Linked DNA regions of Chelativorans sp. AA-79. The protein of the gene in region 1 interacts with the protein of each later gene in a pairwise test. Links are inferred from orthologs where the notes say so. Each region holds a gene or a part of one and is shown on either strand. Other genes may lie near its edges. The genes, in order: secA and ybgC.

The links.
Region 2: the proteins of secA (region 1) and ybgC interact in binary tests that used the Escherichia coli proteins (3 or more experiments, as listed by UniProt). The link is inferred for Chelativorans sp. AA-79 from one-to-one orthologs.

The regions. Positions count from the first base shown.
Region 1 is NZ_CP120361.1:4,870,243-4,873,815, forward strand. The notes cover bases 271-3,526. They hold secA (preprotein translocase subunit SecA), read left to right. Parts: upstream 271-593; coding sequence 594-3,326; downstream 3,327-3,526. Other genes in these bases: PVE73_RS23725 (peptidylprolyl isomerase), read right to left, coding at 271-329. Outside these bases: more of PVE73_RS23725, read right to left, coding at 1-270. UniProt on the Escherichia coli protein: Required for protein export, interacts with the SecYEG preprotein conducting channel.
Region 2 is NZ_CP120361.1:639,525-642,841, forward strand. What follows is about bases 48-3,047. They hold ybgC (tol-pal system-associated acyl-CoA thioesterase), read left to right. Parts: upstream 48-1,313; coding sequence 1,314-1,781; downstream 1,782-3,047. Other genes in these bases: PVE73_RS03220 (AbrB/MazE/SpoVT family DNA-binding domain-containing protein), read left to right, coding at 48-269; ruvB (Holliday junction branch migration DNA helicase RuvB), read left to right, coding at 262-1,317; tolQ (protein TolQ), read left to right, coding at 2,021-2,749; tolR (protein TolR), read left to right, coding at 2,749-3,047. Outside these bases: more of PVE73_RS03220, read left to right, coding at 1-47; more of tolR, read left to right, coding at 3,048-3,201; PVE73_RS03245 (hypothetical protein), read left to right, coding at 3,207-3,317.

The DNA.
Region 1 (3,573 bases):
CTGTGGAGCGCGCGCCGCCGCAGGAACTCGGCCCGGCGCTGGAAATCCTCGCTTTGGTCGATGCCTTCCTTTTCCGCCTCGGCGGCAAACAGCCGCACGTCGATGACGGCCGAAAGAGCGGCAGCGCGGCGCTGGTCTTCGGGCATCTGGCCGAATTGCGGTCCCAGCTCGGTTTCCGCGAGCGCGAGGTCCGCCTCGGTGATCTGCTCGCCATTCACCGTTGCCACGACCGGGCTTTCCTGCGCCAGGGCCGGCGCACAGCTCAGCGCGGCCAGGATCGCAGCCGCGCCTGCCCGCGCGATCAGATGGCGACGTAGGGAATGATGCATGGATTGTTCTCCGGTCGAATGTTCTTTGGGTTGGCCAACAGCATTGGCCCTCACATGATCCAGTAACCACAAGATGTGGCGGATTTGTGCGGCCGGATATGGCCTCCACGCGAAGTTGACATCGCAGGTAGCCCCTCTTATCTCTCCTTCGATCCAGCGTCCAGAAGCATTTCGGATGCCTCGGAACTGCTGCCTGCCCGAAATGGCCGACTGGCGGGAATGCCGGCGAGAAGTCGGCGCATCGCGAATTGAAAGGACCGGAGGATGGTCAATCTCGGCGGCCTTGCCCGCAAGATTTTCGGATCGTCTAACGAGCGCCGCGTGAAGGGGCTCAAGCCTCGCGTCGAAGCGATCGGAGCGCTCGAAGAGGAGATGAAGGCGCTTTCCGACGAAGCGCTGCGCGGGAAGACCGACGAGTTCCGCCAGAAGCTCGCCGAAGGCGCGAGCCTCGACGATCTGCTCGTCCCCGCCTTCGCCGTGGTGCGCGAAGCCGCGCACCGCGTGCTGGGCCTGCGCCCCTTCGATGTGCAGCTCATCGGCGGCATGGTGCTGCACGAGGGCTCCATCGCCGAGATGAAGACCGGCGAAGGCAAGACGCTCGTGGCCACCCTCCCCGTCTATCTGAACGCCCTCGCCGGCAAGGGCGTGCATGTCGTCACGGTCAACGACTATCTCGCTAAGCGCGATGCCGAATGGATGGGCCGGGTCTACGGTTTCCTGGGCCTCACCACCGGCGTCATCGTGCACGGCCTGTCCGACGAGGAGCGCCGTGCCGCCTATGCCTGCGACGTGACCTACGCCACCAACAACGAGCTCGGCTTCGACTATCTGCGCGACAACATGAAGTATGAACGCGCGCAGATGGTGCAGCGCGGCCATAATTTCGCGATCGTCGACGAGGTGGACTCGATCCTGATCGACGAGGCGCGCACGCCGCTCATCATCTCCGGCCCGCTGGACGACCGGTCCGAGCTCTACAACACAATCGACGCCTTCATCCCCAAGCTGGAGGAAGCGGACTACGAGGTGGACGAGAAGCAGCGGACCGCGACCTTCACCGAGGAGGGCACCGAGAAGGTCGAGAACCTTCTGCGCGAGGCGGACCTCTTCAAGGGCGATTCGCTCTATGACGTGGAAAACGTCGCCATCGTCCATCACCTCAACAATGCGCTGAAGGCGCACAGGCTGTTCCAGCGCGACAAGGATTACATCGTCCGCAACGACGAGGTGATCATCATCGACGAGTTCACCGGCCGCATGATGCCGGGCCGGCGCTACTCGGACGGGCTGCACCAGGCGCTCGAGGCCAAAGAGCACGTCAAGATCCAGCCGGAGAACCAGACGCTCGCCTCGATCACCTTCCAGAACTATTTCCGCATGTATGACAAGCTCGCCGGCATGACGGGCACGGCCTCGACCGAGGCGGAGGAGTTCGGCAATATCTACGGCCTCGACGTGGTCGAGATCCCCACCAACCTTCCGGTGAGCCGCATCGACGAGGACGACGAGGTCTATCGCTCGGTCGAGGAGAAGTTCCGGGCCATCGTTCGCGAGATCAAGGCGGCCCGCGACAAGGGCCAGCCGATCCTTGTCGGCACCACCTCGATCGAGAAATCCGAATATCTGGCGGACCGGCTGCGCAAGGAAGGGGTCAAGGATTTCGAGATCCTGAACGCCCGCCATCACGAGCGCGAGGCCTATATCGTCTCCCAGGCCGGCAAGCCGGGCGCCATCACCATCGCCACCAACATGGCCGGCCGCGGAACGGACATCCAGCTCGGCGGCAACGCGGATATGCGCATCGCCCAGGAACTCGAGGACATGCCGGAAGGCCCGGAGCGCGAGACGAAGGAGAAGGCCATCCGCGAGGATGTGCAGCGGCTGAAGGAAAAGGCGCTCGCCGCCGGGGGCCTCTATGTGCTCGCCACGGAACGCCATGAAAGCCGCCGCATCGACAACCAGTTGCGCGGCCGTTCCGGCCGCCAGGGCGATCCCGGCCGCTCGAAGTTCTACCTGTCGCTCCAGGACGACCTGATGCGCATCTTCGGCTCCGACCGCATGGACGGCATGCTGCAGAAGCTGGGGTTGAAGGAGGACGAGGCGATCGTCCACCCCTGGATCAACAAGGCGCTGGAGAAGGCGCAGAAGAAGGTCGAGGCGCGCAACTTCGACATCCGCAAGAACCTGCTCAAATATGACGACGTCATGAACGACCAGCGCAAGGTGGTCTTCGAGCAGCGCATCGAGCTGATGGACGGAGAAAACCTCTCCGAAACCGTGGCCGAGATGCGCCAGGACGTCATCGACGAGCTGGTGGACAGCCATATCCCCGAGAATGTCTATGCGGAGCAGTGGGACGCGGCGGGCCTCAGGGAAGGCGTGCGCAACTATCTCAACCTGGACCTGCCCATCGAGGACTGGGTGAAGGAAGAGGGCATCGCCGAGGACGACATCCGCACCCGCATCACCGAGGCGGCGAACAAGGCGGCGGCCGACCGCGCCGAGCGGTTCGGCCCGGACATCATGACCTATGTGGAGAAGTCGATCCTGCTCCAGACGCTCGATCATCTGTGGCGCGAACATCTGGTCAATCTCGACCATCTGCGCTCCGTCGTCGGGTTCCGCGGCTATGCCCAACGCGATCCGCTCAACGAGTACAAGACCGAGGCCTTCGAGCTCTTCCAGGCCATGCTCGGCAATCTGCGCCAGGTCGTCACCTCGCAGCTCATGCGCGTGGAGCTGGTGCGCGAAGCGGCCGAGGCCCCGCCGCCGCCCCCGCCTGCCGCCATGCAGACCCACCACGTCGATGCGACCACGGGCGAGGACGAGTTCGCGAACGGCGACACGATGACGCTCACGCGCGCCGACTCCCGCGCGGTGCCTTCCGAGGAGCGCGACCCGAACGACCCCGCGACCTGGGGCAAGGTCGGCCGCAACGAGCCCTGCCCCTGCGGCTCCGGCAAGAAATACAAGCACTGTCACGGGGCTTTCGCGTAGCCGCCGGCCCGGGCTCGCCAAGCGGGGGGAGATGCCCGGCAGCCCAGAGGGGGTGCGAAGGGTCGTCGTTTCCGTGATCCGGGTTTCAAGCCGTGCCTCACCATTGCCACGCCCGCTTTCGCGTCTGGCCATTGCAGAGAATTTGGGAAGCGGGGCGCACCGTTCACGCCACAAAATTAAAAAGGCGCTCCCTTTGGCCCTCCGCTTTCGCTCCGGGCGTTCGTTCGCTCGAAAAGCCAAATCGTTG
Region 2 (3,317 bases), 4.2 Mb from region 1 along the record:
ACCGCTCCAACCCCCACCCGGGAGCTACGATCGGGTTTACCGGGGAAAACGGGAATGCCTGGGTGATGCCGCGCAATGCCAAGGCGGCTGCCCTGTTCAGTATTCTCGGCCCCTCATCCGCGAAGCTGAACGGCGAGGAAATTGATCGCGTGGCCATCGCGGATCATTTGAATTCTTCGTCGGGAGCCGACGCAGGCCGCGCCTATACCGTTATTTTGACCGCCGCGCCGCATTCGACGTTCCCGGCATGGAGTTCCTCACATGAGTGATGCGCACCGCATCATCTCCCCCGCCCAGCGCGGCGAGGATACGGACGCCACGATGCGGCCGCAGTCGCTGGACGATTTTGTCGGCCAGAAGACCGCGCGTGCCAATCTGAAGGTGTTCGTGGAGGCCGCACGCTCACGCGGTGAGGCGCTGGATCACGTGCTCTTCGTCGGCCCGCCGGGGCTCGGCAAGACCACGCTGGCGCAGATCATGGCGCGCGAGCTCGGCGTCAACTTCCGTTCCACGTCAGGCCCGGTCATCGCGAAGGCGGGCGATCTCGCAGCGCTTCTCACCAATCTCGAAGAGCGGGACGTGCTCTTCATCGACGAGATTCACCGGCTCAACCCGGCCGTCGAAGAGATCCTCTATCCCGCCATGGAGGATTACCAGCTCGACCTCATCATCGGCGAGGGGCCGGCCGCGCGCTCGGTCAAGATCGACCTCGCCAAGTTCACGCTGGTGGCGGCCACCACGCGCCTCGGCCTGCTCACCACGCCGCTGCGTGACCGCTTCGGCATCCCGGTCCGGCTCGAGTTCTACACGGTCGAGGAACTGCAGGCGATCGTCACGCGCGGCGCACGCATCCTGGGCCTGCCGCTCACGGAGGACGGTGCGGAGGAGATCGCCCGCCGCGCCCGCGGCACGCCGCGCATCGCCGGGCGCCTCCTGCGCCGCGTGCGCGATTTCTCCTCGGTGGCAGGCGCGGACCAGGTGACACGCGAGGTCGCGGATGCGGCACTGTCGCGGCTCGAAGTGGATGCGCTCGGGCTGGATCAGCTCGACCGGCGCTATCTCACGATGATCGTCGAGAATTTCGGCGGCGGTCCCGTCGGCATCGAGACGATCGCGGCAGGACTCTCGGAGCCGCGCGACGCGATCGAGGACATCATCGAGCCTTATCTGATCCAGCAGGGCTTCATCCAGCGCACCCCGCGCGGCCGGGTGCTGGCGGCAAAAGCCTGGAAGCATCTGGGCCTCAATCCGCCAAAGGAAATTTCCCAGGCGCAGATCAGCCTCTTCCAGGAAGAGGACCAAGCGCGACAACGATGACCGAAGCGGCACAAGATCAACTCACCGTCGGCATCAGCGGCGCACTGACGGAGACCGGCCACCGCCTGATGGCGCGGGTCTATTTCGCGGATACCGATTTCACCGGCGTCGTCTATCACGCGCGTTATCTGGAATTCCTGGAGCGTGGGCGCTCGGATTTCCTGCGCCTTTCCGGTGTGCACCATACGGAGCTTGCAGACGGCAAGCATGGCGAGCGGCTTTCCTGGGTCGTGCGGCGCATGGAAATCGATTTCCGCCAACCCGCCCGCATCGATGACATCGTCACGATCGAGACGCGCATCGAGGACATATCGGGCGCACGCATAAGAATGCACCAACGGCTCGCACGCGGGGCGGATCTCCTGGTGGAGGCCCGGGTGGAAGCCGCCGTCATCGGAGAGGGGGGCAGGCCACGGAGGTTCCCGAAGGAATGGGCCGCATTCTTCCTGCGCAGACCGGCCTGACGTCGTTGCGGGCGCGATCTTCGCGATTCAACGACCTTGGTAATACGGCGTTAACCATACGTCTTCATATGATGAAAGGCGCGACCGGTGGCTCAAGCGCCTTCCTTTGACCAAAATTTGTCGGAAAAAGGCGCCTTGAAGCCTTCTGGAAACCGCGGCGTTGTCCGCGGCGCAAGGACACGAGAGGCGGGGACGGACCGGCAAGTCATGCTGCCCGGGTTTTTACGAGGACGTTGAGTATGGAAAGTGTAGAGCTCGCCGCGCCCGGTGGGGACCTCTCCATCTGGGCCCTTTTCTGGCAAGCCGGATGGGTCGTCAAGCTGGTGATGCTGGGTCTCCTCGGTGCCTCCATCTGGACCTGGACCATCATCATCGACAAGAGCCTGGCCTATGCGCGCATGCGCGTGGCGCTCAACCGCTTCGAACAGGTCTTCTGGTCCGGCCAGTCGCTGGAGGAGCTCTACCGCTCTCTTGCGGACCGCAAGACCAGCGGCATGGGCTCGATCTTCGTCGCCGCAATGCGCGAATGGAAGAAGAGCTTCGAGAAGGGCGCGCGATCGCCGCTCGGGCTGCAGACGCGCATCGACAAGGCGATGGACCTGGCGCTCACCCGCGAGATGGAGCGGCTGGAAGGCCGACTCGGCTTTCTCGCCTCCGTCGGCTCCTCCGCCCCCTTCATCGGCCTTTTCGGCACGGTGGTCGGCATCATGACGTCGTTCCAGGCCATTGCCGGATCGAAATCCACCAATCTCGCCGTCGTGGCGCCCGGCATCGCGGAAGCGCTGCTTGCCACCGCCATGGGGCTGCTCGCGGCCATTCCGGCCGTCATCGCCTATAACAAGCTGACTGCGGATGCCGGCAAGCTCACTTCGCGCATGGAAGGTTTCGCGGACGAATTCTCCGCCATACTGTCGCGGCAAATCGATGAGAAGGTCGCGCCGAAGGCACGTGCCGAGGAGTATGCCTGATGGGCATGTCGGTTGCTTCCGCAAGGGGTGGTGGAAACGGGCGCCGGCGCCGTGGGCGCCATCTGGCTCCGATATCGGAAATCAACGTCACGCCCTTCGTGGACGTGATGCTGGTGCTGCTCATCATCTTCATGGTGGCGGCGCCGCTGCTCACAGTCGGCGTGCCCATCGACCTGCCGGAGACGCAGGCGAGAGCGCTCAATTCGGAAACGCAGCCGATCACGGTCTCCGTCGACAGCGAAGGCAGGATCTATCTGCAGGAGACCGAGATCCCGCTTGACGAGGTGGTGCCCAAGCTGCAGGCGATCGCGCAGGCAGGCTATGAAGAGCGCATCTATGTGCGCGGCGACCGCTCGGCCGATTACGGGACGGTCATGCGCGTGATGGCGCGGATCTCCGCTGCGGGATTCCGCAATCTCGGCCTCGTCACCCTGCAGGAACAGGATAGCTGACGACCATGAAGGCCGGTCTCGCCACATCGGTCACCCTGCATGCGGTGCTTCTCGGCTTCGGGCTGTTCTCGTTGTCGGCCCCGCGTGCGTTCGAGGTTTCGGATGTCGAGGCGTTG